DNA from 2 places in the Streptomyces sp. NPDC059255 genome. Region 1 is predicted to be linked to the other one. Evidence: riboswitches for the same ligand, from Rfam matches in the RefSeq annotation. Region 1 holds a riboswitch; the other holds the start of a gene.
What was found. Region 1 has a riboswitch for cyclic di-AMP ahead of ACFXKG_RS11620 (NlpC/P60 family protein). Riboswitches for the same ligand answer to the same signal wherever they lie in the genome.
Positions count from the first base shown of each region.

Region 2: linked by a shared signal. The riboswitch ahead of ACFXKG_RS26310 (transglycosylase family protein) and the one ahead of ACFXKG_RS11620 (NlpC/P60 family protein) in region 1 are both predicted to bind cyclic di-AMP.

Region 1 is NZ_JBHYZP010000006.1:263,338-266,622, reverse strand. It holds gene ACFXKG_RS11625 (ATP-dependent DNA helicase) at 1-749, opposite strand, end outside; cyclic di-AMP (ydaO/yuaA leader) riboswitch at 1,031-1,205, shown strand; gene ACFXKG_RS11620 (NlpC/P60 family protein) at 1,213-2,577, shown strand; gene ACFXKG_RS11615 (hypothetical protein) at 2,674-3,027, opposite strand.
Region 2 is NZ_JBHYZP010000025.1:110,466-113,750, reverse strand. It holds gene ACFXKG_RS26315 (transglycosylase family protein) at 1-823, shown strand, start outside; cyclic di-AMP (ydaO/yuaA leader) riboswitch at 1,742-1,914, shown strand; gene ACFXKG_RS26310 (transglycosylase family protein) at 1,922-2,674, shown strand; gene eno (phosphopyruvate hydratase) at 2,896-3,285, shown strand, end outside.

The DNA of each region.
Region 1 (3,285 bases):
AGGGCGTTGGCCTCGCGCAGCCGTGCCTGGTACATCCGGTACGCCTCGGCGAGCGTCTTCTCGAAGCCGTCGACGGCCTGTCCCGCGAAGGTCTCCTCGTCGATCAGCTCGTTCTTGAGGTTGGAGATCTTGGCGCTGAAGGACTTCGGCGGATAGCGCTTGGGGTCGAGGTCCAGATCGCGGCAGACCAGGGCCATGAGCCGCTTCGAGTCGGCGGCGTCGTAGATCGAGAACGACGAGGTGAACCCGAGCCGCTTCGACTCGCGCCGCAGGATCCGCACGCAGGCGCTGTGGAAGGTCAGCACCCACATCGCCTGGGCGCGCGGGCCGACGAGCTGCCCGACGCGCTCCTTCATCTCGCCCGCGGCCTTGTTGGTGAAGGTGATCGCCAGTATCTCGCCGGGGTGGACGCTGCGGGTGCCGAGGAGATGGGCGATCCGGTGGGTCAGCACCCTGGTCTTGCCGGATCCGGCCCCGGCGACGATGAGCAGCGGCGACCCCGTGTGCACGACGGCCGCGCTCTGCTCCTCGTTCAGCCCTTCGAGGAGCGAGGCCGGGTCGATGACCGTACGGGCCGACCCGTTGCGGTGGTACGGATCCCGGGCCGGGGGCACGTCGTACGCCCCCTGGAACAGGTCGTCGGGCACCTGCTCCTGGGCGTGTTCGTCCAGGTCCTCGGGCGGCGGGGGGTGCTCGTCGCCGGAGGGCTGGAGGTCGGCCAGGAAGCTGTCGTCAAAGAGGCTGCTCATCGCTTAACGAGTCTAGGCCGCCGCACCGACAGTCGGAGCCCGCCCGGCGAAGCCGGTCAGGCGAAGCCGGTCCGGCGGATCCGCCCCTGAAGGCGGACGGCTCCGGCTCACACACGGAGCGTAACGCTATACCCCCTATTGCGCCTCCCTGCACTCCGCACGAGCAAATGGTCACAGAAATGTATCGGGCATATCGGCCATCCACCTTCACATCAGCGCCACATCTTGGCTAGCGTGCTCGATCAGGCAGCCCGTACCTCTGAAGGCGATCCGCGCCGAGCGGGCGGCCCACGCCGAATCCGGGCTTTCCACAGGGAAGTTCGGAACCGGGGACCCACTCTGCAAGACCGGGGTGAATCGGGCCGTACGTTCGCCGTACGTACAACGCCCGTAGGGCAGCCTTCCGTTCCGCCCGAACCCGACAGCTAACCCGGTAGGCGGTCCACGGAAGGAGATGCCGAACTTGGCGTCGCATCGCAAGGCGCGCAGCCGTAGCGGGGTACGCACCAACACCCCTGCCGTCGGAATCACGACGGCCGCCCTCGCCTCGGTCACGCTGCTGTCGACGCAGAGCGCGGACGCCGCGCCCACGGAATCGAAGTCCTCGCCGTCGGTCGAAGAGGTGGAGAAAAAGGTCAGCGACCTGTACCGCCAGGCCGGTGGCGACGCGCAGAGGTCCGCCAGGACGAAGGAGGCGACGGCCAAGCAGAAGCGCACGGTCGACCGGGTCATCGACGGCGTGGCCAAGAGCGCGGACAAGCTGAACGAGGCCCGCCGTACGCTCGGTTCCTACACGGCCGCGCAGTCCGGGGGCGGCGGGGGCACCCCCGCGGGCGCCCCTGTCGCCCCGGCCGCTTCCGCCGCCCCGGCAGCCCCGGCCGCCTCTGTCGCCCCTGTTGTACCGGCGATGCCCGCGACAGCCCCCGCCATGCCTGCCACGGCCCCCGCCGCCGTACTGTTCGCGGACAGCCCGCAGACGTACGCCGAGCAGACGGGGATGACGGAGCGGCTGACCGACCGTCAGCAGAGCCCCGTCGCCGACCCCTGGAGCTCCGGGGCGGACACCCGCGCCCCGGAGTCGCCGGACGAGTCCCAGGAGTCCTTGCGGACCAGCAAGGAGCAGATCCAGAAGAAGCTCGCCGAGGCCCGCGCGCTGCTGGCGCGGCTCACCGCGGAGGAGCAGGCGCGGCTGACCGCGCTGGAGCGCAAGAAGGAAGAAGCGGCCCGCCGTACGGCGGAGGCGCAGGCGAAGGCGGAGGCCCGCGACAAGGCGGAGGCCGAGGCGGAGCGCCGGCGCGAGGCGGAGCTGATCCGGCCTCTGTCGCAGCCCCAGGCTCCGTCGGCCGACCCCGGCACGGGCACGGGAGCGGGCACAGGAACGGGCACCGACGCGGCAACGATCGCAGGTGCGAACGCGGGAACGGCCGCCGGCCCCGGACTGGAGGCCGTGACCGGCGGTGACACCGCCGGCATCTACGCGGCCAAGGCGGCGAAGGTGCTCGCCTTCGCACGCACCCAGATCGGCAAGCCGTACGTCTGGGGCGCCTCGGGGCCGAGTTCGTACGACTCCTCGGGCCTGACCCAGGCGGCGTGGCGGGCGGCCGGCGTCGAGCTGCCGCGCAGCACGAGCGACCAGGTGGACACCGGCACGCGCGTCACCACCGATGACCTGCTCCCCGGCGACCTGGTCTTCTTCTACGACGACATCAGCCACGCCGGCATCTACATCGGCGACGGCATGATGATCCACGCGCCCAAGCCGGGTGCGAACGTGCGTGAGGAATCGATCTACTACCTGCCGATCTACGGCAGCGTCCGCCCGGCCTGAGCCTGACCCGGCCGCGGCGCCCTGCGGACCCCGTCACGGCGCCCTGCGGACCCGACGGATCCGACCCACCGGGGTCGGGTCCGTCGGGGGCCGGGGTCAGGTCCAGAGCGTGGCGATGAGGATGTTGGCCACGGTCAGCCCGCCCACCGCGCCGAACAACGGCTTCTCGGCTGCCTCGTCGTCCCGCTTCACGTAGACGATGCCCATGATCACGACCAGGACGGCCAGCTTGACGCCGATCTTGATGTTGTTGAGCGGCTGGTCGTCGGCCTGGTTGAGGCCCACCAGCACCATCCCCGTGATCAGCATGGTGAGGGCGCCGTGCAGCATCGCCGGGGTGAAGCGCGCCGTACCGGCGCTCATCGCCTTCATCTGGGTCAGGAAACCGCCGAGCAGGGCGGCTATGCCGATGATGTGCAGGGCGACGAAGACATTGATCAGTACGTCCATGCCGGGAGCGTAGCCCGGCCCATATCACCCGCCTTCGGTGAGGTGTGGCTTACTTCCGCTATCGGTCGGGTCCGTCCGGAAGAGCACGCTCCACCTGGCCGTCATGATCGCGAAACGCTCCGGAACCTTCACCTCCCGCCAATACCCGCCATGTCGAGGCCGGGCTGTGACCGTGCGCCCTAACGTCCTGCGTACGGCCCTCATGGGGCCGTACCGGGCGGCCGTACCGCACGGAGTCAACGGAACCGAAGGAAACGG
Region 2 (3,285 bases), on a different contig from region 1:
ACCTCGTCAGGCCCCAGCTCTTCTCGTCGCCGCCGGGGTGGCCGGATCCGCGATCGCGATCCCGTTGCTCGGAGCCGGCGCCGCCAGCGCGGCGGACTCCTCGACCTGGGACCGCGTGGCGGGGTGCGAGAGCGGCGGCACGTGGAGCGCGAACCTCGCCAACGGGTACTACGGCGGGCTCCAGATGTCCCAGGAGACCTGGGACGAGTTCGGGGGCGGGGACTACGCCGAACGCCCCGACCTGGCCAGCCGCTCGCAGCAGATAGCCGTGGCCGAGAAGGTCTTCGAGGCCCAGGGGGCGCAGGCGTGGTCCAGCTGCGCCGCCGTCTCCGGGCTGACGGAGGCGGTCGGCGGTGCGGTCGGCGGCATCGTGGAGGGGGTGACGGGGGGCGGCAAGAGCACCGATCCGTCCGGTACCCCGTCGGGCAGCCCTTCCGGGGACGCCTATCCGTCCGGTGACGCCGTGACGGACCCGGATGCCGACGCGGACGCGGACGGCAAGACCTCCCCGGACCCCAGCACCAGCCCGAGCCCGGGTGCCACCGGCTCCGCGGCCGGTACGGACGACGCCGAGGGCAAGGGCAAGGACGAGGCGTCCAAGGGCAAGCACCGCGGCCAGGCGGCCGACGAGAACGCCTCGCCGGGCACCGCGGACAAGGAGCGCGCCTCGGGCAGCCGTGCCTCCCGCGGGGCGGGCGGAGCCCGTGACGGGGCCGGGCTCACGGACGGTGTGGAGCGCGAGGTCGAGAAGGTCGTCACCGCGGTCGGCGGCCACCTCTCCCTGGCGAGCGGCGGGCAGAAGGTCGTCGGCGGCTGGGTCTGAGCAGCCGGCAGCAAGACCTGGGAAGCCGCGCCTCCACGACGGAGGCGCGGCTTCCGCGTTCCCGGAGCCGTCCCGGAGCCGCCGCCGAGTCCGTCGCGGAGCCGCCGCCGAGCCCGTCGCCCGTCGGGCGCCCACCGGGCGCGGCCGCGCGGCTTCCCGGCCGCCGTACGCCCGGCTCACCGGTCCCGGCGGTGCGGCGGCCCCACCGTGCCCGCGCCGGGCCGTAGCGCCCCGTTGCGGCGCCCCGCCGCAGGGCCGGGCGTTGAGTGACGCCAGAGCCGGAGCGGGCGACCAAGGTGAGCGGGCCCGGCCCCCGGGTGCCACGGCGGAACGGGTGACTCCGTGACCGGAACGAGAGGCTCCGCGAACCGGACCCAGAGGTTCCAGTGCCGGAACGGGTGAGTCCGGCGCCTGGCCCGCGACCGGAACGTATGACTCCGTGACCGGAACGTATGACTCCGCGGCCGGAGTACGTGACTCCGCGACCGGAGTCGGCGGCCGGGTCGAGCGGTTCGCGAACCGGAGCGCCCCGCTCCAGCGCCGGAGCGGGGGAGTCCGGAACCGGTGCGGGCGAGTGCCGTTGAACGGCGCCCCGTTGACGTCTTTTCCGCTGCGTCCGTCCTGGCCAGGGCCTCCGATCTCCGCCCGGAACGCGGGCAGTTAGCGACTGTATGTCCACTTCTGCGCAAGTGAGACAAGGGTCTCTTTGCCGCAACTCGGGCTCTTCGCCTCGCCGGTTGATCGAATCCGGTCCTCACCTGCAGAAACGTATTGTCCCTCGGAGGAGGTAAGGGCGTTATTTCCTGGATGTGACCCTTTGAACAACCGGCAGGGCTGTGATTACGGTCTGAACCGCTCGCACCGCGGGCCTCGTCGACCGTCACGCCGAATCCTGCCGTCGGTCGGGGGGAGTAATCGTCGCTTCGAGCGCCGAAGGCAGGAGCGGGGGACCCATAGGTTTGCGCCGGGCCCGGCCGTCGAGAGACGGCCGGCGGCCGGCTAGGGGTGAAGCCGCGTGTGCGAACACGCGGCCGGGCAACTCATTGGCCCGAACCCGACAGCTCACCTCGTAGGCGTCGGTGAGGAGATGTGTTCATGCTGCTGCGTTCCAGCAAGGCCAAGCACCGCCGCCCGTCCATGGCCGTCCGCTACGCCACCCTCGCCGGGATCACCGGCGCGGCCGTCGCGGCCCCGCTGATCGGTGCCACCGCCGCCTCCGCCGCCACCGCCTCCGAGTGGGACCGGGTCGCCCAGTGCGAATCCGGGGGCAACTGGTCGATCAACACGGGCAACGGCTTCTACGGCGGCCTGCAGTTCACGCCCTCCACCTGGGCCACGTACGGCGGTACCGCCTACGCCCCCCGCGCCGACCAGGCCTCCAAGTCCCAGCAGATAGCCGTCGCCGAGAAGGTCCTCGCGGGCCAGGGCAAGGGTGCCTGGCCGAGCTGTGGCGTGGGCCTCTCGGGCGCCGCGTACAACGGCGGCTCGGGCTCCGGTTCCGGCTCCGGTTCCGGTTCGGGCTCCAACTCCTCCAGCTCCGGCTCCGGTTCCGCCGGCTCGGCCTCCGGCAGCTCCAGCAGCTCCGGTACGCAGAAGTCCGCCCCGACCCGGCAGGCACAGCCGCAGCAGTCGACCCGTGACGAGGCGCAGCCGGCCTCGCGCGGCCAGAGCCGCCCGTTCACGATCAAGAAGGGGGACGGCGAGTACAAGGTCAAGTCCGGCGACACCCTCTCCAAGATCGCCACCGCCCACAAGGTCAAGGGCGGCTGGAAGAAGGTCTTCGACCTGAACAAGGACATCGTCCGTGACGCGGACGTCATCTACCCGGGTCAGCAGCTCCACCTGCGCTGACCCCTTCTCCCCGGCCCGGCGCGTCACCCCCGTACGCGCCGGGCCGGGCCCCGTTCCCGCCGCTGCCCGCCATCCGGTCCCGCTACCGGCGGGTAGCGGCGGTCCGTGCGAGCGGGAGCGTCTTAGGGGGCGGGCACCGGCTGGCCGATGACCCGGAGCCGGTTAGGCTCATGTCGCAAGGCCAAGAGACCCTGCACCCACGCGTCACATCCCAGAAGGAGATGCTCGTGCCGTCCATCGACGTCGTCGTAGCCCGGGAAATCCTTGACTCGCGAGGCAACCCCACGGTCGAGGTCGAGGTCGGCCTCGACGACGGCAGTACGGGTCGTGCTGCTGTCCCCTCCGGTGCCTCCACCGGTGCGTTCGAGGCCGTCGAACTCCGCGACGGAGACGCCGGCCGCTACCTGGGCAAGGGTGTCGAGAAGGCCGTCCTCGCCGTCATCGAGCAGCTCGGCCCGGAGCTGGTCGGGTACGACGCCACCGAGCAGCGCCTCATCGACCAGGCGATGATCGACCTGGACGCCACCGAGAACAAGGGCTCGCTGGGCGCCAACGCCATCCTCGGTGTCTCGCTCGCCGTCGCACACGCCGCCTCCGAGGCGTCCGACCTC